One region of the Arthrobacter sp. TJ-170 genome, then DNA from elsewhere that is predicted to be linked to it. Evidence: predicted binding sites of a transcription regulator. Region 1 holds the regulator's gene; the other holds the start of a gene.
What was found. The regulator HrcA, encoded in region 1, represses chaperone genes, less so after heat shock. The targets are predictions, from matches to a motif close to TTNGCACTCGNNNNNNNCGAGTGCNAA.
Positions count from the first base shown of each region.

Region 2: the regulator HrcA is predicted to act here: its motif matches at 11,468-11,494, upstream of AC4D1W_RS06045 (FmdB family zinc ribbon protein).

Region 1 covers NZ_JBZCNL010000005.1:124,520-133,933, reverse strand. Annotated here, with positions in the region: gene AC4D1W_RS10965 (PhoH family protein) at 1-542, opposite strand, end outside; gene AC4D1W_RS10960 (GerMN domain-containing protein) at 920-1,879, shown strand; gene AC4D1W_RS10955 (16S rRNA (uracil(1498)-N(3))-methyltransferase) at 1,919-2,674, opposite strand; gene dnaJ (molecular chaperone DnaJ) at 2,690-3,817, opposite strand; gene hrcA (heat-inducible transcriptional repressor HrcA) at 3,884-4,900, opposite strand; gene AC4D1W_RS10940 (DUF3097 domain-containing protein) at 5,045-5,896, shown strand; gene AC4D1W_RS10935 (DUF4870 domain-containing protein) at 6,011-6,442, shown strand; gene hemW (radical SAM family heme chaperone HemW) at 6,447-7,676, opposite strand; gene lepA (translation elongation factor 4) at 7,704-9,414, opposite strand, start outside.
Region 2 covers NZ_JBZCNL010000002.1:444,317-457,514, reverse strand. Annotated here, with positions in the region: gene AC4D1W_RS06080 (ABC transporter ATP-binding protein) at 1-1,314, opposite strand, end outside; gene AC4D1W_RS06075 (ABC transporter transmembrane domain-containing protein) at 1,307-3,025, opposite strand; gene AC4D1W_RS06070 (SURF1 family protein) at 3,154-3,972, shown strand; gene AC4D1W_RS06065 (DUF3817 domain-containing protein) at 3,969-4,433, shown strand; gene guaA (glutamine-hydrolyzing GMP synthase) at 4,479-6,065, shown strand; gene AC4D1W_RS06055 (DUF4011 domain-containing protein) at 6,177-10,262, shown strand; gene cpaB (Flp pilus assembly protein CpaB) at 10,267-10,947, opposite strand; gene AC4D1W_RS06045 (FmdB family zinc ribbon protein) at 11,085-11,405, opposite strand; gene AC4D1W_RS06040 (5-formyltetrahydrofolate cyclo-ligase) at 11,515-12,168, opposite strand; gene galU (UTP--glucose-1-phosphate uridylyltransferase GalU) at 12,271-13,173, shown strand; gene AC4D1W_RS06030 (GNAT family N-acetyltransferase) at 13,182-13,198, shown strand, end outside.

The sequences.
Region 1 (9,414 bases):
CCCGCCTCAACAGCCGGACGGGTAAGGATGATCCTGTTGACTTCCTTGTGCTGAAGAGCCTGAACCGCCTTGGCCATTGCCAGGTAGGTTTTGCCGGTGCCGGCCGGGCCGATGCCGAAGACGATGGTATGCGTATCAATCGCTTCGACATATTTCTTCTGGTTGACCGTCTTCGGGCGGATGGTACGGCCGCGTGAAGAGAGGATATTCATCGACAGGACTTCGGCCGGCTTCGCAGCGCCCTGCGTCTTGAGCATGAAAAGCAGCTGCTCCAACACCTGCGCTGTCACCGGTGTCTGGCTGGCGGCGAGGGTACGTATCTCGCTGATCAGGCGCTCGGTGCGCCCAACGTCCGTCGCGGGACCGGTGATGGAGAGATCATTGCCGCGTACGTGGAGGCTTACGCCGGGGAAAGCTCCCTCGATCATGGCGAGAGCCTCGTCATTTGCGCCGAGAGCCTGCACCATCTGGTCGGCTGAATCAAACTCGATGACCCGGCTGTCCAGGCCTGCTGCCCCCATACCCACTGCAGAATCCGTCATATTATCGGCCCGTGGGCCTTCCATCTCTCCTCGTGTCGCCGGAATTTCCGGTTAGGTGCTGGTCCAGGCCTTTGAAGAAGCCTTCTACTAGCGTACCGCCGCAGGCCTGTTACCGCTCGCATCCACTTCGCGAGAAACCGTTCACCGGCTGGGCGGACAAAATATCTCAGGAACGCAACGGCCCGATATCAATCGCGTCTCAGTCCTGTGGCGATTGGGGAAAACCGGCCGGTAGCGCACACTTCCTATGCCAAGCTGGATTACTGCTGCGCCGGGCAGCTCCGGCTCCTACTCTCATCATCCCTGATGGTGAGATTTGAGCCCGGTGCTGGAACCCCAGCCATTGGACACTGTAAACGGAGAGGAGATGGGAACGCATGGCCGCCATCCCTCTTTCTGGACAGACGAAGGTGCGCCGCTGGAAGGTATCCGTACTTCTCGCGACGGCGCTGGGACTGCAGGCCTGCACTATCGGAGGCCCGCCCGAGTCGACGGCGGAGATCGCGCCTCAGTCAGAAGTGCTGCTGGAATCCGCGGCGAGTATGCCGGAGCTCGCTCTGCGAAGCCCCGAAGCCACAGACGCCGCTTCCCTCCTTCCGGTCTACTGGCTGGGAGAGGCGAACGGACTGCTTTACCGCGAATTCCTGCCGGCCGAATCGACAGGAGACCCGATCGCCGCTGCAGTCTGGGCGATGACCAGCGCTGAGCCGCTGGACGACGACTACTACAGCCCCTGGCAGAATGCCTCCGCTGTCAACACCTCGATCTCGCCGGACAACGTCATCACGGTGGACATTTCCTCCGATTCATTCACCACGGAGGTCGACGCGGAGACGGCTGTGCAGGCAGTGCAGCAACTCGTTTACACCGCGACAGCCGCAGCAGCCAATTCCGGCCTGATTGCCAGCGGAAGTCCGAGCAGCGTTCGCCTGCTGGTGGACGGCAAGGCGGGCTACAACGCATTCGGACATATCGCGCTGGGTTCCGTTCTGCGGCGGGACGTCAGCGCAGTGGCGCCTGTCTGGATCATCAACCCGCAGGAGAGCTCGGTCCGCACCGATCGGACTGTCATCATCCAGGGCAGCACGACCACGACGGACACAAGCCTTCAGTGGAGGGTCCGGCGCGTGGACGGGGGCGGTGTACCCGCTGAAGATGTTGTCGACGGAACCGTACCGGTGGAGGCGGGAACGGGCGCGGTAGGGCTGTATGAGTTCAGTGTGGCCCTGGAACAGGGAACCTATCTCGTTGAGGTGTACGAGGCGTCGGAGACGGATCCCGGATCCGGGCCTGCTGCCGACGACGTCGCCGATGACAAGCTGGTCAGCATCCGCTGACCGCCGGCTATCAGCCGCCAGCTGCCGGAAATCCGAGGGCTACCAGCGGCCGGAGAGCTGGTTGAGCACAGCAAGCGCTGCCGGCCCGGCCGTCGAGGCGCGCAGGACATTATTTCCGAGTTGCACCGGCAAGGCTCCGTGCTCGGCGAACAGCTCGACCTCGTGCGGGGCGACTCCCCCTTCCGGGCCCACGATTACGGCCAGCGTCCCTTTTCTGCCTCCCGGGTCACGGTTCCAGTAACCCGCGAGAGATTCTTGCGCTTCCTCGTGGAGCAGGATCGGGTGATCAACGCTGTCAAGCCATCGCCCGAGGCCCCGGCTGTCCAGCACATCGAGGACGTCCGGAACCCGGGTGCGCCGACTTTGCTTCGACGCGGTGCGGACCAGGGCTTCCCACTTCGCGCGTCCCTTTACAGCTTTGTCGGCACGCCACCGCACAATGCTGCGGTCTGCCTGCCAGGGCAGAACAGCGTCAACGCCGAGTTCGGTAGCTGCCTCGACTGCCAGCTCCGCGCGGTCCCCCTTCGCCAGGGCCTGGACCAGGACAATGCGGATTTCAGGGAGTGGATCGAAGGAGATCCTGTCCACCGTTACTACGACGGCGGCAGGCGCCGCATCGACGACGGTGCAGCTCAGACGGCGCCCCTGCCCGTCCACCACGTCGATCGTTTCTCCGGGAACCACACGCTTCACGGTTGCAGCGTGATGGGCTTCCTGACCTCGCAGGGTGATGCTTGCGCCGGTGACAGCGCTTTGAACGTCTTCGGGTTGACCGAAGAAAGCCTGGTTGGTCATTGTCCGGGCTACCGCTCAGAGATTTCCGAGGCGCTCGCGCAAGCGGGCGAATACCCCTGATCCGCTGCTGGCCAGCTGACCTTCGGCGAACTGTTCGCCGCGCATTTCCGCCAGACGTCGAAGGAGCTCCTCCTGAGCGCCGTCGAGGTTCCGGGGGGTCTCGACGCTCAGGTGTACCAGGAGATCTCCCCTGCCATATCCGCGCAGATGCGTAACTCCAAGACCTTTGAGCGCGATCACTTCGCCGGACTGGGTACCGGACTTGATCGTGAGTTCCTGATCACCGTCGAAGCTGGTCATGGTCACGGTGGTGCCGAGAGCTGCCGCTGTCATGGGCACGCTCAAGGTGGCGTGGAGGTCGTCGCCCTCCCGCAGGAAAGTCGGGTCGCTGTTGACCCGGATTTCGACGTAAAGGTCCCCCTGGGGGCCGCCCGCCGTGCCTGCCTCCCCCTGACCCGAAAGCTGGATTCGCGTACCCGTTGAAACACCGGCGGGCACCTTGATCGTCAGGCTGCGGCGTGATCGTATACGCCCGTCCCCGTTGCACTCGTTGCAGGGGTGCGGGATGACGGTTCCGTACCCCTGGCAGGTGCCGCAGGTCGCCGTCGTCATAACCTGGCCCAGGATGGACCGGACCGCGCGCTGGACCTGCCCGGACCCACCGCAAATATCGCAGGTTCTCGGCGACGTCCCGGGCTGTGTGCAGGATCCGTCACAGGTGGGGCATACTGCCGCAGAGTCCACTTCGATCTTCTTGTTGGAGCCGAAGACCGCATCCTTCAGATCGATACGGACGGCGATGAGGGCATCCTGGCCGCGCTGGGTACGTGACGGCGGACCGCTGGGACCGCCTCCTCCGAAGAAGGTCTCGAAAATGTCGTGGAAGGCGAAGCCCGGGCCGGCATAGCCGCCGCCGAACCCGTTGTCGGTGCCGTTTTCGTTTCCGGTGGTGTCATAGACGCGCCGCTTCTGCGGATCCGAAAGCACCTCGTATGCGCGGGTGACCAGCTTGAACTCCTCAGCCGCTTCAGGGCCGACGTTGACGTCCGGGTGGAGTTTGCGGGCGAGCTTGCGGTACGCCTTCTTGATTTCTTCGCCGCTGGCATCGCGTGCAACGCCAAGGACATCGTAGTGATTACTCACTCCTGCACATCACTTCCTGTTATCTCACCGCGTGAGCGGCTGCTGTTCATGGGATCCGTCATCCGGTCACGATTCATCGAGGATGCGGGAAAGGTAACGGGCTACCGCTCTGACGGCAGCCATGGTGGTGGGGTAATCCATTCTGGTGGGTCCGAGTACCCCCACCTTCGCCAGCGCGTCCGGTCCGTAGCCGGTGGCAATCACGGACGCCTCGGCGAGACCGCCGTAAGGGTTTTCCCGACCTATGCGGACAGAGACACCGAGGGCGTCCTGCTCCATCTCCGAAAGGAGGCGAAGCATGACTACCTGTTCTTCAAGTGCTTCCAGGACGGGGCCGATGGTGAGGGGAAAGTCCAGCGTCGAACGGGCAAGGTTGGCCGTGCCGGCCAACACAATGCGATCCTCGCGGTTGGCAGCCGACAACTGTTCCAGACCGTGTGCGAGTGCCTGGCCCAGCGGCTGCAGCGCTGGGGAAAGCTCCGCAGCGCAGGCGCCAAGTTCCTGCGGTACCGATGGGAGCCGCACGCCCGACACCTTCTCAAGGAAGCGCTGACGCAGCTCGGCAAGTGCAGTCTCGGTCGCATCGGCGGGGACGGGCACTACCCGCTGCTGTACCGCGCCGTTGGTGGAAATGAGCACCACGAGTACGCGGGTCGGTGCGAGCAGGACGAACTCGATGTGGCGGACGGACGCTGCGCCCAGGTGCGGGTACTGCACCACGGCCACCTGATTGGTGAGCTGCGCGAGCAGTCGAACGGTGCGGTCCAGGACATCATCGAGATCTTCCGCGTTTTCGAGCAGCGCCCGGATAGCCCGCTTCTCCGGTGCCGACAGGGGCTTCACCTCGGCGATCCGGTCAACGAACAGGCGGTATCCCTTATCTGTGGGGATACGGCCCGAACTGGTATGGGGGGCGGTAATGAGGCCTTCTTCTTCCAGAAGCGCCATATCGTTGCGGATAGTCGCCGAGGACACACCCAGCTTGTGGCGTTCAACCAGAGCCTTGGAGCCCACCGGCTCACGGGAATGAACGTAATCCTCAACGATGGCTCGCAGGACTTCAAGCCGCCTGGGCTCACTCATGTTCACCTCCGATGTACTTCGCTGCCCGCTTCTTGAGTTAGCACTCAACACGCCTAAGTGCCAAGTCTAATACGTCTGAGGCGATTGTTAGCATTGGCTCTGCCTGTCCGGACGGCAGGGATTTGCGGAAGCGAGAGAAGTCACATGTCTTATCACCAATGGGGCGCACAGGACCTCTCCCAGCCCCGACGCGCCGTAATTGAGAAGATCGAGGCCCGCCCCGGCGTCGTTCTGGAAGATGTCCAAAGCGGGTTCGTGGGCGAGATCCTACGGACCGAGAAGTCCGGCGGGATGCACGTGATGATCCTGGAGGACCGCCGCGGCAAGCGGCGCACATTCCCGCTCGGATTCGGTTTCCACTACGAAGGTTCGCCCGTTGAGCTGATTCCTGCCCTGAAGCAGGCCGCGGTATCACAACGGACTGCTTCAGGTTCCGTTCGGGTTGCGGGCCAGCGGGCACGCACTGCACGGGCGAGCAGGATCTGGGTTGAAGGCCGCCACGACGCCGAACTCGTGGAAAAAGTATGGGGAGACGACCTGCGCGTCGAGGGCATCGTCGTCGAGCCGTTGCACGGAGTCGATGATCTTGCAGGCGTGGTGCGTGATTTCGCACCGTCCAGCGGCCGCCGCCTGGGCATCCTTGTAGACCACCTTCTGCCGGGTACCAAGGAAGCCAGGATAGCGGCCGAAGCCATGAAGGTACCGGGTGCTGCGCACAACGTGCTGATCGTGGGACACCCCTACGTTGACGTCTGGCAGGCCGTCAAACCCCGGGCACTCGGACTCGAAGCGTGGCCGGTCATTCCCCGCGGCGAAGACTGGAAGACCGGGATCCTGAACCGCCTGGGCTGGCCGCACTCCACCCAGGCAGATGTTGCGGCCGGCTGGAAGCGCATCCTGGGCGGAGTCAATACCTATGCTGATCTCGAGCCGTCACTGCTGGCCCGCGTCGAGGAAGTCATCGATTTCCTTACCATACCGGGATCAGACGCATAGGCGCCGGGCACCGACAGGTGTGGGCGACCCCGTGCGGCCTGTCCACCAAGTACCCTTAGGAAGTAAGTTCTGCGCGAATGCGCGGTGAAGTCCTCCAGTTTGAAGGAAGTTTCGTTGTCTAACAGCGCAGACCGGCACAGTGACGCGTCGTCACGCCCTGCACCCCCGGACAATGTCCCCGCATTCCAGGGTGCCAGTCCCAGCGCTCCACCGCTGACTCCGGCGGAGGACCGGCAGTGGGCAACGCTCGCCCATTTCCTCGGCATCCTGGGCTTCGTCCCATCGCTGATCATTTTCCTGATCTACCGGGACCGCGGGCCCTTCACGGAGCAGGAATCGAAGGAAGCGTTCAACTTCACCTTCCCCCCGAGCATCGCTGCCGCGGTCTGCCTGCTGTTGTCCCTGCTACCCGGAATCGGCGGGATTTTCGCAGTCCTCAATGCCCTCATCTGGGTGACCCTCGCCGGGTTCGCAGTTGCGGCAGGAATCCACGTGAACCGCGGCCGGCCGTATCGCTACCCGTTCAACCTGCGGATCTTCCACTAGAAGATCAGTCGGGCAGGAGGCGGCGAACGACGGCGTCAGCAAGCAGCCGCCCCCGCCCGCTCAGGCGCACAGTCCCCTTGAATGCCGCGCTGGGCTCGATCAGTCCGTCGGCAATCAGTCCGGCGACCGCACGGCGTCCCTCCGGCTGCAGTGCGGTGGTTGGATACCCCTCGGCAAGCCTGCTGCGCAGGAGGACATCCTCGACATAGCGGGCGTTGTCGTCCAGTATCTCCCTGCCCGCAGCGGGTGAAGCGTCCGAGCCCAGACGCTGGGCGTAGGCAGATGGATGCTTTACGTTCCACCAGCGCGTTCCGCCTACATGAGAATGGGCCCCCGGACCGGCACCCCACCAGTCATGCCCTTTCCAGTAGGCAATATTGTGGCGGCACTGATCCCCTTCGGTACGCGCCCAGTTGCTCACCTCATACCAGGACATTCCAGCTGACTGGAGCATCTTTTCGGCAAGTTCGTACTTGTCGGCGTGGTCGTCGTCGTCGACCATTGGAACCTCACCGCGCCGCATCCGCCTCGCCAGCGCAGTGCCGTCCTCAATGATGAGAGCGTATGCGGACAGATGATCCGGCTCGAGGGCAAGCGCGGCTTCGAGGGAGGTCTGCCAGTCCTGGAGCTCCTCACCGGGCGTGCCATAGATCAGATCAAGGCTTACCTTCAATCCGGCAGCGCGCGCCCACTCGACCGCAAGGGGCACCCTCGCCGGTGAGTGGGTCCGATCCAGTACGGCCAGCACGTGCGGCACCGCGGACTGCATGCCGAAGGACACCCGGGTGAAACCCGCACGGGCCAATTCCTCGAGCGATTCGGGAGTTACCGAGTCGGGATTTGCTTCCGTAGTCACCTCGGCTCCGGGTGCCAGGCCCCAAACGTCCTTCGCGGTCTGCAGCACCTGCGCCAGTTCCTGCGACGGCAGGAGCGTGGGCGTTCCTCCACCGAAGAACACCGTACTCAGCGGACGCTCGGCAACGCCGGAAGCGGTCAACACCCCGGCAGCGAAGTTGAGTTCCCGCTGAACAGAGAGCGCATAGTTGGCCTGCGACGCTCCCCCGCCAAGCTCGGCCGCTGTGTACGTGTTGAAATCGCAGTAACCGCAGCGGACAGCGCAGAAGGGTATGTGCACGTACAGCCCGAAGTCACGATCGATCGCACCGGCCGCCGCCGCCGGAGGCAACACGCCGTCGGACGGAGCCGGGTCTCCGAGCGGCAGTGCGCTAGGCATGGTTGCCCTCCCGGCGGAGTACTGCAGTCACTTCTTGGCTTTGTCCTTCGACTCGTCCGACGACAACGCTGCGATGAACGCTTCCTGGGGAACCTCCACACGGCCCACCATCTTCATGCGCTTCTTGCCTTCCTTCTGCTTTTCCAGAAGCTTGCGCTTCCGGGTGATGTCACCGCCGTAGCACTTGGCCAGAACGTCCTTGCGGATGGCCCGGATGTTTTCCCTCGCGATGATGCGCGCGCCGATCGCGGCCTGAATGGGGACCTCGAACTGCTGCCGTGGAATCAGTTCGCGCAGCTTTCCGGTCATCATGACGCCATAGGAATAGGCCTTGTCACGGTGCGTAATGGCGGAGAAGGCATCAACCTGCTCTCCCTGGAGCATGATGTCGACCTTGACCAGATCAGCTACCTGATCGCCGTCGGCCTTCCAGTCCAGCGAGGCATACCCGCGGGTCCTGGATTTGAGCATGTCGAAGAAGTCGAAGACGATCTCGGCAAGCGGGAGCCGGTAACGTATCTCCACCCGATCCTCCGACAGGTAGTCCATTCCGCCCATGACGCCGCGCCTGCTCTGGCACAGCTCCATGATGGTGCCGACGAACTCGTTGGGCGCGAGGATTGTCGCAGAAACCATCGGTTCGCGGACCTCCGCGATCTTGCCGACGGGGTACTCGCTGGGATTGGTGACGTGGACGATGTTCTTGTCCTCGAGCGTCACTTCATACTCGACGTTGGGTGCAGTGGAAATGAGGCTCAGGTTGTATTCCCGTTCCAGGCGTTCGCGGGTGATCTCCAGGTGGAGCAGACCGAGGAACCCCACGCGGAAACCGAATCCCAGCGCGGCGGAGGTCTCCGGCTCATACACGAGGGCGGCATCGTTGAGCATGAGCTTTTCCAGCGCATCACGAAGCACCGGATAGTCAGCGCCGTCCAGAGGGTAAAGACCGGAGAAGACCATCGGTTTTGGATCCGCATAACCGCTTAGGGACGCGGCTGCAGGCTTGGCCAGGTTGGTGACGGTGTCCCCGACCTTGGACTGGCGGACGTCCTTGACCCCGGTGATGAGGTAGCCCACTTCGCCAACCCCCAGTCCCTTGGACGGCGTGGGCTCCGGTGAACTGACACCGATCTCGAGGAGCTCATGGCTGGCACGCGTCGACATCATCTGGATGCGTTCACGCGGGCTCAGGTGTCCGTCGACCACCCGGACATACGTCACGACGCCACGGTAGGTGTCGTAAACCGAGTCGAAGATCATGGCCCGGGCCGGTGCATCAGCGTCGCCCACGGGCGGGGGCAGGTCACGGACAATCTTGTCCAGCAGCGCTTCGACTCCGACGCCGGTCTTTCCTGAAACCAGCAGAACGTCCTCGGGCTTGCCGCCGATCAGGTTCGCCAGCTCTGCCGCGTACTTCTCGGGCTGGGCCGCCGGCAGGTCAATCTTGTTCAGCACGGGAATGATCGTGAGATCGTTTTCCATCGCGAGGTAGAGGTTGGCCAGGGTTTGCGCCTCGATCCCCTGTGCGGCATCCACCAGGAGGATTGCCCCCTCGCACGCGGCCAGCGATCGTGACACCTCATAGGTGAAGTCCACGTGGCCTGGAGTGTCGATCATGTTGAGGGCGTGGCTCACGCCGTCAAGTTCCCAAGGGAGTCTCACGGCCTGTGACTTGATGGTGATCCCGCGTTCACGCTCGATATCCATGCGGTCCAGGTACTGGGCCTTCATGTCCCGC
Region 2 (13,198 bases), on a different contig from region 1:
CTGGGTCACCAGGGCAACCTCGCGGCGCAGGGCATCCAGTGGCCGGTCCACGAGAGGCACACCGCCCACCGTGACGGAACCGCCGGTGGGCGGGTGGATGCCCGCAATGAGCCGCCCGAGCGTCGACTTCCCCGCACCGGACGGGCCGACCATCGCCAGACGTTCTCCCCGGCGCAGTTGAAGGTCCACGCCGTGCAGCACATCGTGGCCGGGGCGATAGGCGTACCGGGCGCCGGAGACGGTGATGTCGTCGGATTCGGGCTGCTCCTTCGTTGCGGTGCGGTCACCCGGAACGTTCTTGATTCCGATGATCCGCGCCAGAGACGCCGCACCCACCTGGATCTCGTCCGTCCACATGATGAGCAGGTCCACCGGATCGATCAGACGGACGGCGAACAGTGCCACCGTCGCGACGGCGCCCGGAGTCACCGCATCCGTGGAAGCCAGGAATCCGCCCCACAGCAGCACCCCGGCGACAGGGAGCCAGAAGGCGGTGTCCGCCGCCGGAAAGAGCACCGACCGCAGCCACAGGGTGTACCGCTCTGCAGCAAAGCTGCCTGCTAATGATTCGTCCATCCTGGCCCGGCGCAGTGCACCCAGTCCGAGCGCGTCAACGGTCCGGGCACCCTCGATGGTTTCGGTGATTGACCCGTTCACCACCGCGTAGCTTTCCCGTTCCGTTTTGTACCCTGCTGAGCTGCGCTTGAGGTACCAGCGCGTGGCCGGGTAGAGCAGCGGAACGCCCACCAGAAGGGCAAGCGAGAGCACCGGAGAGGTGAGGATCGCGGCAGCAAGCGTGATGATGATGGTCACCACCGACACCACCACCTGCGGAACACCGAACCGGACGGTGTGGGACACGGAGTCGACGTCGTTCGTCGTCCGCGAGACCAGATCACCCGTGCCCGCCTTCTCCACCGTGGACAGCGGCAGCGAGGTGACCTGAGCCATGAAGTCTTCACGCAGCTCCGCAAACACCGTCTCGCCGAAGACCATGCCGGCCCGGACGGCGAACTTGCGCAGGAGGGCCTGCACCAGGAGGAACCCCAGCATCAGCAGCGACATCCCAGCGATGAAGCCCGAGGTGGTGCCCGCGATGACCGCATCGAGAACTTTGCCGAGGATGAACGGACCCGCGAGCCCCGCGGCAGCTGAGCCGACGTAGAGCAGCACCACCACGGTAAGCCCGCTCCGGTGCTGCCGGATCAGCCGGAACGACTCCGCCTTCACGGCGCGCGCGTCAGCGACCGGCAACTTGCCGGACGCAGCTACGCCGGGGTCCGTTGCCTGCTCAATCACTTGCGTATCACTCACTGCGTATCACCACATTCCGGTAGGCAGGGACGGCCGACATCAGTTCCTGGTGCGTTCCTTCCGCTCGGAGACGGCCGTCTTCAAGGAACACCACACGGTCCATGGCACCGAGCATCAAAGGGCTGGCAGTTACGACGACGGTGGTTCTGCCTTCGCTGCGCCGCACGCCTCCCAGCCGCTTGGCAATCCGGGACTCCGTATGCGCGTCGACAGCGCTGGTCGGTTCGATGAGCACGAGCGTCTCGGCGTCGGCCAGCAGCGCCCGCGCAAGCACCAGGCGCTGGCGCTGTCCGCCGGAAAAGCCGCGTCCCCGCTCAGTGACTTCGGAATTGAGGCCGGCCTCGAGACCGTCCAGGATGTCCAGGGCGCTCGCGGCTTCGAGTGCAGCAAGGATCTCCGTGTCGCTGTGCCGCCCGTGCGGATCGAGCTGGCTGCGCAGGGTGCCTGTGAACAGCTGCGGGTTGGCCTCGCTCACCACAATCCGGCGTCGGACCTCCGCAAGGGGAACCTCGTGCAGTGCGGCCGGGCCCCACCTGACCACAGCCTCCCTCAGCACGGCGTCGTCGAACCGTCCGAGGCGGGTGGCGAGGTCGGCCGAAGAAGCAGGATCTGCTGAAACCAGGGCGGTGAGACCGCCCGGCATCAGTGCCACACCACTCGAGGTGTCGACGAGGAGAGCGGGCGCCGAGGGTGCAGCGGTGGTGGCGTTGTCGGTGATGTTCGCGTCAACGGACAGCACATTGATGATCTTGCGGGCACCAACGAGCGCCCGGATCGAGTGTGAGACGCCATCCGCGGCGCTCCGGATGGGAGTCATGAGGAACACGGAGTAGCCGAACAGGGCGACCAGCTGGCCTGGTTCAATCTCACCGCTCAGCACCAGCGTTGCACCCACCCAGGTGAACACCACACTGAAGGCCCCCGCGATGAAAACCTGCGAGGCCTCCAGAGTTGCAAGGGAGCGCGCAACCTTGATTCCGGCGTCGCGCGTTTCCGCTGACCGTTCACGGTACCGGTCGACGAAGATGTGCTCGCCGCCGATCCCGCGCAGCACGCGCAGGCCGGCAACAGTGTCGGCACCGACAGCGGTCATCTTCCCTGAGGCTTCACGCTGTTCGCGCTGGCGTGCCTGCAGCGGACGCACCACGAACAGGAGGAGGGCGCAGCATACGGGGACGCCAATCAGCACAAGGATTGCCAGTGTGACCGAACTCAGCGCAATGAGCGCACACACGACGAGCCAGGAAACCAGCGCACCTGCGAGACGGGCAGCTATATAGAAGATCTCGCCGAGTCGGGTCGCGTCCGACGCGGCCGTTGACACGACCTCGCCGGTGGAGAGTTTCTGGGGCAGCGCGTCACCTGTGCGAGTGATCTTGTAACCCACGAGACGGATCGACTTGAAGGCTGCCTGCATCCAGTTGCTGATGGCCGCGCGGTGCGCAAGCATGCCGGCGAAGGCCTGGCTGACCGTGAGGACCACCAGGATGCCGACCCACCAAAGCAGTGCATCCCAGCTGCGCCCGATGATTCCCTCGTCGACCGCACGCCCCAGCGCGAAGGGGACAACCGCCTGCGCCACCATGAGGAGCGTTTCCAGTACGGCGGCGGCAGCCAGAGTGCCCTTCTGCCTGGCGGCCAGCCACAACAGATAGCGGGACGGCGACCGAAGGTCGGGCGGACCTGGATCGGGGTAGGGGTACGAGCGCACGAGACACAATCGTAGTCCTAAATCCTCCGAAGTGATAGATAAATCCCAACCACTGTTTTGTGTGATCTCGATCTCCTCCGACGGAAAGAAATTCGTTCCGGTCAACCAGCACCAAGTACCGTTAAGAAGTGTTGAAAACCGCGCTCAAGCCGCGATGGATCCTAGCCCTGATCCTCGCGATGGCTATCGCCGCGTTTTTCGTCCTCTTGAGTCAGTGGCAGTTTTCGCGCTCGCAGGATGCCGCTCCCCCGCCTCCAAGTACCACCGAGCAGGTTCAGCCCCTCACTGAGGTGTTCCAGCCGGGCATCCCCATGACTGCGGGGGTTGCCGACCAAATGGTGCGCATGGAGGGTCGCTTCCTGCCGGACACCCGGGTCCTGGTGGAGACCCGGCTGCAGGAGGACCGTGACGGCCTGTGGCTGGTTTCGGCTTTCGAGGTTGCTGGATCAGGCGAGCCCGCGGCGGTTATCCCAGTGGTTCATGGCTGGGTTCCCGACACTGGGTCCGCCTCCGAAGTTCCTGAGCGCGTAGGCACGGCGGTGGTCGAGGGCCGGCTTCTCCCCACCGAAGCTCCGGAAGTTGAGCGGCCGGTTCCCGGGCAGGTCCCCACGCTATCCGTTGCCCAACTCATCAACGTCTGGGATATCCCGGCGGTGTACTCCGGGTTCGTCGTGTCCTTCGAGACTGTGCGGGACGGCAGCACCGTCCCGCCTGAGGCGCCCCTGGAAGCGGTGCGTATTGACCCGCAGCCGCAGGAAACGCCGGTGAACTGGCTCAATATCTTCTATGCCGTGGAATGGTTCGTCTTCGCCGGTTTCGCTTTCTTCCTGTGGTGGCGGCTCGTTGCTGACGACCACCGCCGCATGCTTGAAGACGAACAGATTGAACACGACGAACACAGTGAAGACAGCTCGAACGAACCGACCACCGACGAGGTAAGAACGTGACCGAACGCGCACCCGCCAAGAACCCTGCCCGCAAACGCCGCTTCGGCGGAACACACGCCCAGATCCGATCGGCGCTCAGCTTCTACAAGGTGCTGGCCTATGCAACCGGCGTGATGCTGCTGCTCGTAGTGGTGGAGATGGTTGCGAAGTACGGCTTCGGCGCGGAGATCATCGCCGGCGGATCCGCCGGAGCGCTCGGCCTCGTCGAGGAAGCCCAGGTCGACGGCGCGGGCGGTTTCAACCTGTCCACGGCCGTTCTCATCGTCCACGGCTGGCTGTACGTGGTGTACCTCATCGCCGATTTCCGGCTCTGGCAGTTCACGCGGTGGCCGTTCTCCCAGTTTGTGATCATCGCTCTCGGCGGTGTTGTCCCGCTGCTTTCATTCATCGTCGAGAAGCGCGTTCACCGGCGTGTGGAAGAGGAACTGGCCGCCCACCCGGAAGCCAAGACGAGGTACTGACTGCGCAATGTGCAGCGTTACCCCTACTACCACTATTGTTGATGCGTGACTACCCCCGCTTCTGCCACTGAACACCAGCCTGTACTCGTCGTCGATTACGGCGCCCAGTACGCCCAGCTGATTGCCCGCCGCGTTCGGGAAGCGGATGTTTACTCCGAGATTGTTCCGCACACGATCAGCACCGACGAGCTGCTGGCTCGCAATCCTGTGGCCATCATCCTCTCGGGCGGCCCGTCCAGCGTGTATGCCGATGATGCTCCGCGGGTGGACCCCCAACTGTTCGACGCCGGTGTCCCGGTCCTCGGTATCTGTTACGGCTTCCAGGCGATGGCATCCGCGCTCGGCGGCACGGTCGCGAAGACCGGTCTGCGTGAATACGGTTCCACCGACGTCGTTGTTTCCAACGGTGCGCGGTCGATTCTTGAGGGAACCCCTGACCACCAGAATGCCTGGATGAGCCACGGCGATTCAGTGCAGGCGGCACCGGACGGTTTTGAAGTCCTGGCCAGCACCGCGGGTGCTCCGGTCGCAGCGTTCGCCAACGAAGGCAAGCAGCTCTACGGCGTGCAGTGGCACCCCGAGGTCAAGCACTCGGCGCACGGCCAGCAGGTGCTGGAAAACTTCCTGTTCAAGGGTGCGCGCCTGAACCCGAACTGGACTACCGGCGACATCGTCGAGGAACAGGTCGAGCGAATCCGCCAGCAGGTGGGGGACGCCCGGGTAATCTGCGGGCTTTCCGGTGGTGTGGACTCCGCCGTCGCAGCGGCTCTCGTCCAGCGGGCGGTCGGTGACCAGCTCACCTGCGTCTTCGTTGACCACGGCCTGCTCCGCGAGGGCGAAGCAGAACAGGTGGAGCGGGACTTCGTTGCCGCCACCGGGGTCAACCTGTACGTCGCGAATGAGCAGAAGCGGTTCCTCGAAGCCCTTGAGGGTGTCGAGGACCCGGAGACCAAGCGCAAGATCATCGGTCGCGAGTTCATTCGCGCATTCGAGGAGGCCGAGCGCGCCATCATCGCTGAGGCCGAAGCCCACGGAGAGAAGATCCGCTTCCTCGTGCAGGGCACGCTCTACCCGGACGTCGTCGAATCCGGCGGTGGCGAGGGTGCAGCCAATATCAAGAGCCACCACAACGTCGGCGGCCTTCCGGAAGACCTGCAGTTTGAGCTTGTGGAGCCCCTGCGCACGCTGTTCAAGGATGAGGTGCGAGCCGTCGGTGCCCAACTCGGTTTGCCGGCAGAGATCGTCGGACGCCAGCCATTCCCGGGCCCGGGTCTCGGTATCCGCATTGTCGGTTCCGTCAACCAGGAGCGCCTCGAGCTGCTCCGCAAGGCAGACGCAATTGCGCGGGCAGAGCTCACGGCTGCGGGCCTCGATAACGAGGTGTGGCAGATGCCGGTGGTCCTGCTGGCCGATGTGCGAAGCGTCGGCGTCCAGGGCGACGGGCGCACCTACGGGCACCCGATCGTGCTCCGCCCGGTATCCAGCGAAGACGCCATGACCGCGGACTGGTCGCGGCTTCCGTATGATCTCCTCGCCCGAATCTCCAACCGGATCACCAACGAGGTCGACGGCGTCAACCGCGTGGTGCTTGACGTTACAAGCAAGCCGCCGGGCACCATCGAGTGGGAGTGACCCCTCCACCGGCGCTCAGCGTCGGTCGAGGCCGCTCGATCAGCAGGTAAATTGATGACGGTCCGCGTTGCTTGCAGCTTGTAGGAGGCAGCGTCGGATAGCTTGGAAGACATGCCTATCTGGTCAAGATCAGGCCGTGAGGCCGCAGGGAAGAGGACAACCGTGCCAGTGCAGGAAGCCGGGGACTCCGCAGAAGATTTCCTGATTCCGTGGCTGCGCAGACTGGGACCGCACGCGGGAACCGATACTCTGCTGCACTTCACGCCTTCGCGTTCCAACAGCATCGATCTCACGCATGCGCACCCGTCGGGTCTCGCGCAGCTTCTGGCCGGCCGTCGGACCCGCCTGTCCACGCTGCTGCGGGATCCCGACCAGTACGCCGCCGCCATGAAGGCCGCACGCCTTCTCCGCGCGAAGGTCTACGAACTCGCCACCGAACGCGGGATCGACGTCGGCTACCTTGCCGCGGGTACCGCGTCCTGGCGCTCCATGGACGACGGCGGCCGCACCGACTCGCTGACGGCGCCGGTCCTGCTGACGTCAGTTTCACTGACGGTGCACAGTTCGCAGGACGATTACGAGCTCCAGCTCACGGAGCATGCGCGCCTCAACCCGGCGCTCGTGCGCACGCTGCACAAGGACCACGGCATCGATTTCGATCCCGACGCCGTTGCGCAGCTCGCCTACAGCACCGCCCGCTTCGATCCGCATCCAGTGCTCGACCGTCTCCGCGCGCTCACCGACAACGTTCGCGGCATGACCATCGAACACCACATTCTCGTCTCGACCTTCGCGGACCTTGCCGACGTCGGCGTTGACACTGCGGTGCGCCCGGAGCACCCGCTGCTGTCCGCTCTGATGGATGCAGCGCGCGAGGGCATCGATGCTCCCTCGGATGCGAAGGCGCCGTCGCGGGATACGCCCCTTGATGACAGGCACCCGTCCACCGAGTTCCTGATCCTCGACGCCGACCCCGGGCAGCAGAGGGTTCTCGACGCCGTCGCCGCCGGTGGCTCCGTCGTGGTGTCCGCTCCTCCAGGAACCGGCCAGACCCAGACCGCGCTGAATGCCGCAGCGGCGCTTGCAGAGCAGGGCAAGAGTGTCCTCGTGGTGGCCGAGCGCCGCGGGACCCTGAACCAGTTCGTGCAGGAACTCGATGCGCTGAACCTCGGCTCCCTCGTGCTGCAGTTGAATGCCAACGGCAACCCTGCGCAGTTGAAGGACCAGCTGGTTCGTGCGATTGTCCGCAACGAGAAAGCCGTGGAGCCCAAGCTGGCGTCGCTGCACGAGACGCTCGTTTCGCACCGCCACAAGCTGCTCGATCATGTCCGCTCGCTGCACAACGTGCGGTCGCGCTGGGGATGCTCGCCGTATCAGGCGATGCAGTCCCTCGCCGAGCTGACGTCCCTGGACCCTGCTCCGGCCACTACCCAACGGCTCAAGCGCAGCGTCATGGACAGCATCCCGAACAGGACGGAACTGACCACGCGGCTCCGTCGTGCAGCTGAACTCGGCGGCTTCAGCAGGGAAGCGACACAGAGCCCCTGGTTCGGTGCCAACCTGCGCAACCGCAAGGAAACCGAACACGCTCACAGCCTTACGGTGGACCTTTCCCGGGACATTCCCTTGCTGCGCGAGAAGGTTCGAGCGGTAGCCGAGCACTCACACATCGAGCTCGGAACCACATTCGAAGAGTGGGGTGAGCAGTTGGATCTGCTGGTCGCTGTGCGCGCCAGCCTCGACAAGTTCACACCGGACATCTTCGACCGGCCGGTCACCGACCTTATTTCCGCAACTGCGCCCTCATCGTGGCGGCGGGAGCGCACCATCGAGATGAGTTCGATGACCCGGTCGCGCCTCCGCAGGGTTGCGAAGGAGTACGTCCGCCCCGGCGTTCATATTTCCGACCTTCATCAGTCCCTCGTCGAGGTGCAGGAGCAGCGCACCCTGTGGACCAGGTATGCAACCACGGAGCGGCATCCCTCGGTGCCCACAGGGCTCGCAGAGATCAACAGCTTCTACCGCACGATCGACTCGAAACTGAAGGAACTCACGTCCATCCTGGCCGGTACTCCCGGCGAGCCCAAGCTCGTCGCGATCCCGCTGGATGAGCTGGTGCTCCGCCTCTCGGACCTGGCACGCGACAAGCAGAGCCTTGCCACGCTCCCCGAGCGCACGCTGCTGCTCGACGAAATGCGCGAGAACGGTCTCGGTGAACTGCTGGACGACCTCGCAGCACGTGAGGTGGGTGCCCGTCAGGTCGGGGGAGAACTTGAGCTGGCGTGGTGGCAGTCCGCCCTCGAGGCGATGATCAGCGGGGACGACTACCTCGCGATGTCCGACGGCGCGAGCCTCCGCACCCTCGAGGCCGAGTACCGGCTCGCCGACAACGCACATGTCGCCTCCGGTGCCAGCCGGATCCGGTGGGCCCTCGCGGAGCGTTGGCGGGCGGCGCTGGAGACCATGCCGGCCGAAGCTGAGCAACTGCGCGGCCTGTTGCGGGAGGGCGAGCCCGGCCTGGACGCCCTCAGTGTCCAGGCCGATGAACTGGTCACCGCGCTGATGCCGGTGTGGGCAGCGAGCCCGCTGGTCCTGCCTCTGGTGCTCCCTGAGGACAAAATGTTCGATGCCGTGATCGTGCTTGACGCGGAGTCGATCTCCCTGCAGTCGGTGGTTCCGGCGCTGGCGCGTTCGCGCCAGGTCATTGCCTTCGGTGATGACCGCCTCGGCGGACCGCGTAGCTTCACCGTGTCGGTCGAGGACGAACGCCGCAACACGCCGGAACACCTTCCGAGCGCCTATCGGGCGCTTGCGGCGGTCCTGCCGTCACTGGCGCTGCGGGATGTCTACCGCGGAGCGGACAAGGGGCTCATCACCTTCCTCAGTGAACGTTTCTACGGGAAAGAACTCACACGCCTGCCCTCGGGATCAGAGATCACCGGCACGGAGCGCGCCCTCACCGTCGAGTACCTGCCCAACGGAACCGGCATGCCGAGTTCGGATCACGATGGTGTTGAGAGTGTCGCCGCTGAGGTTACGCGCGTCGTCGATCTGGTCTTCGAACACATTCGGCAGCGGCCGAGCTACTCACTCGCTGTCGTCACGGCAAGCGCCCGCCACGCGCAGCGGGTAGGCGAGGCCGTCCGTCTGTCCATGGCTGATGCTCCCTGGGCTGCGGACTTCTTCAAGCCTGGCAACGAGTCGTTCCGGGTAGTCACGATCGACCGCGCCGCCGGGCTGACCCGGGACTCCGTGATCTTCTCGCTGGGGTTCGGGCGGACCCCGCACGGACGGGCCCTGCACAATTTCGGTCCACTGTCTGCTCCGGACGGCCGCGGCAAGTTTGTCGCCGCCATGACTCGTGCACGGTACCGGCTGCATGTTCTCACGTGCTTCCGTCCCGAGGACCTGGATCCCGAGCGGTTGGGGCACGGCGCGCTGGACTTCTACGAACTGCTGCGCCGGGAGCTCTCCGGGGACGCCGAGCAAACCCGGGTTGCCCCGGTGGTGGAGTCCGAAAACGAGGACCCGCTGGTTGCGGACCTGGTGGAACGACTGCGCCATCGCGGTGCCACCGTCCACAGCAATTACGACGGCGCGCTGGACATCGTTGCTGCCTTCAGTTCCAGCCACGCTTCCGGCGCGGACGGCAGTGCACCCTTCCTCTCGCCTGTAGCCATCGAGTCCGACGGATCCGATCGATACCGCGGCCTGACCGTGAGGGAGCGGAGCAGGCTGCGCCCGCAGCTCCTTGAACGGATGGGCTGGCGTTACATGCCGCTGTGGACCATTGAAGTCTTCACTGATCCTGAAGGCTGCGCCGACCGCATATCGGGATATCTTGGTCTTCAACATACTGACCGGCCGAATCCGCGCCGGACTGCACAGGAGCCACCTGCAGGAAACGGGGAGACGATGGGATCGGAAGCAGAGAACAGCCGGGCGAATGAAGAAGACCCGACGGATGACCGCCCCGCTGATCAAGCGGATGAAGGGACATCCGGCGAGGCTGCCGAGCCGGCTGACGCGGAGGCCTCGGCGGTTGCCCAGCCGAGTTCAGAGGCCACCACCAGTACGGCCCCGCACGGGGACGTCATCCCACAGCATGCGGCTGAGGATGATCCGCGGTCCTGGAATGACCAGGACGGCGACAACGATGAGTGGCTGAAGGAACAGAAGCCTCCACACTGGAGCTAGCAGTTCACTCCTGGCTGCTCGCCGACGTGAGTACAAGGTGAACCTGGCCGGCGCTCGATGCGCCGGCCAGTGCCGCCGCCTCGTCCGGGTTGGCCGCCACGACCACCAGGCCGCCCTCCGCTCCTGACGCGGGCCTGAACGGCCCGGCACCTGGTTGCTCGGACGTCCACAGCACCGGTAGTCCACGGGCCAACACGGTGTTCTTCGCGGAAACCTCAAATCCGTTTCCGGTGCTGAGCACCACATCCACGCGCTGCCCTGCCGAGAGCAGTTGCACCGTGGATGCATCAGCCGGGCGGAGCGGAACCGCGACTGTGCCCTCTGGGCTTCCGGCTAACAGGCCGGCCCCTACAAAAAAGTTCTGGGCCAGGACATCGCCCGCATAGACAGGAGTTGCCAGCTGCTGGCCGGCAACCAGTTCGGGGGACGTGAACGAGTGCTCGGGCACAGCTGCCTCGGGAAGATCGACGATGGCGAGCTGATCCGCGGTGAGGACCGTGCCCACGGGCAGATCTGAAGATGCAGCGACAACCCTCACGGTGGCGGGCTCATGGGGGAGGAGCGCTTCCACGGTCACCCCGGCTGCAGCGCACAGGAGGCCAGCGGCCAGAAGGCGCCTCTTCCGGAAGATGAAGGCTTGGAACCGGCTCTGCAGGTGACTCGGGGTGCGTGATGGCTCACTCATGGATCCAACGATATGAACCCTGCTACGGCGGCACCGTGGGAGTTGGTCCTATGTGGAAAAACCGCCCCGGGAGAACCGGTTGTGCAGGACTACCGGTCCACCCGCGGCGGAAGGTTTCTCCGGAGTGGGTGCGGCGGTTAGGCCGAAGCGGCAGCCGCCGGCGCCGTCGTCGTTCCCCCGGAGGAAGAAGTTGACGACGAAGCCGCTTTGCCGTCGGAACCGGATGAGGTGGAGGAGGGCTTCGCAGAAGAGCTGCTGCCGGTCTCGACGGACGACGACGCAGAGCGGGAGTCTGTGCGGTAGAAGCCGGATCCCTTGAAGACGACACCCACGCTGTTGAACTTCTTGCGCAGTAGGCCCTCGCATTCCGGGCAGACCGTCAGCGAGTCATCAGAGAATGACTGCTGGACATCGAAGGCGTGGCCGCAGTCCCTGCAAGCGTAAGCATATGTAGGCATGGACAATCCTCCTGTGGGAACGCTGTTCGTGGGCGGTCTCGTTGTCCGGGTTTCCCCGGATTTTGGCACTCGACCAGTCCGAGTGCCAATTCTACACTGCTTCTGGCGCTTATGAGGAATGTTCGCCGGGCGCACGGTGCAGGCGGGACGGCGTGAAGGCGCCGTGCAGCGGCATGTCGAGGGGCGTGGTTTCGACATCCCCAGCGGGGAGGATCTCCTCGTCATACAGATAGCCGAGCCTGTCCACGTCGGGCTGTTCGAGAACCAGCTGCGCGAGGAACCGGTCGTAGTACCCGCCACCCTGGCCTATCCTGTTTCCCAGCGCATCCATGGCCAACCCGGGCACCAGCACCAGGCGGAACGGCACCAGTGCCGTGAATTGCTTTCGTTCGCCAACCGGCTCCCAGAGGGGAGCACGAGGGCTTTTCGCCAGCTCGACGCCCGGCTCCCAGCGCACCCAGCTCAGCTGGTACAGCGGTTCACACACCGGTACGACGACGTCGTACCCCGCACTGATCAGGGCCGGCAGCAATTCCTCGGTGCCGGGCTCCGGCGGATCCGAGAGGTACGCCGCAATGGGCCCGGACCTCCTCCCGGGGGCGCTCCGCAACCACGCGAGCACCTGGTCGCTCAGCGCAGCGGCGGCTGACCTGCGGTCACGCTCCGAAAGGGCGCGACGCCGGTTCCGCAATGTGCGGCGCAAGTCTTCCTTGACCGACGAAGGGCTCGGTGAGGGCATCGACGATTGCACGCGGGAATCCATGGTGGCACTGTACAGGGCGTGAGGGCGTGAGGGCGTGAGGGCGTGAGGGCGTGAGAGCGTAGCACTTTCATCGAACAGCAGCCGATTCTGTAGTGTTGTGGCATGACTGAGCGACCAAGAGTTAACAAGGCCGTCATTCCCGCAGCTGGCCTGGGAACGAGGTTCCTGCCGGCCACCAAGGCGATGCCCAAGGAAATGCTTCCGGTTGTGGACCGGCCGGCGATTCAGTATGTGGTCGAAGAGGCCGTCGGCGCCGGCATAAATGACATTCTGATGATCACCGGACGCAACAAGAGGTCCCTCGAGGACCACTTCGACCGGGTGCCGTTCATCGAGCAAACGCTCGAAGCGAAGGGTGATTTCGAGAAGCTGGAGTCTGTGCGCCGCGCCTCCGAGCTCGGTGACATCCACTACCTCCGCCAAGGGGACCCCAAGGGGCTCGGGCACGCGGTGCTGCGCGCCAAGCTCCACGTCGGCTCTGAGCCGTTCGCTGTCCTGCTCGGCGATGACCTGATCGACGAGCGCGACGTCCTGCTTGAGACCATGATCGATGTCCAGGCGAAGACCGGCGGGTCAGTGATCGCCCTGATCGAGGTTGATCCGGATCAGATCAGTGCCTACGGCTGCGCTGACATCTCCGCGCTCGACGATGAGGAATACGTCCGCGTCAACAAGCTCGTCGAAAAGCCCTCCGCTGAGGAAGCCCCGTCGAACCTGGCGGTCATCGGGCGTTACGTCCTGCACCCCCGGGTCTTCGACGTCCTGGAAGAGACAGGTCCAGGACGCGGCGGCGAGATCCAGCTGACGGACGCCCTGCAGACGCTGGCAGCAGCCGATGGTGAGGGTTCCGGCGTGTACGGTGTCGTTTTCCGCGGCCGGCGCTATGACACTGGGGACAAGCTGAGCTACCTGAAGGCCGTGGTCACCCTCTCCTCCGAACGCGAGGACCTTGGTCCTGACCTCAGGAAGTGGCTGCAGGAGTTTACCGGCTCCTTCGACGGCTAACTACTGACATGTGGGGTAGGTTCGC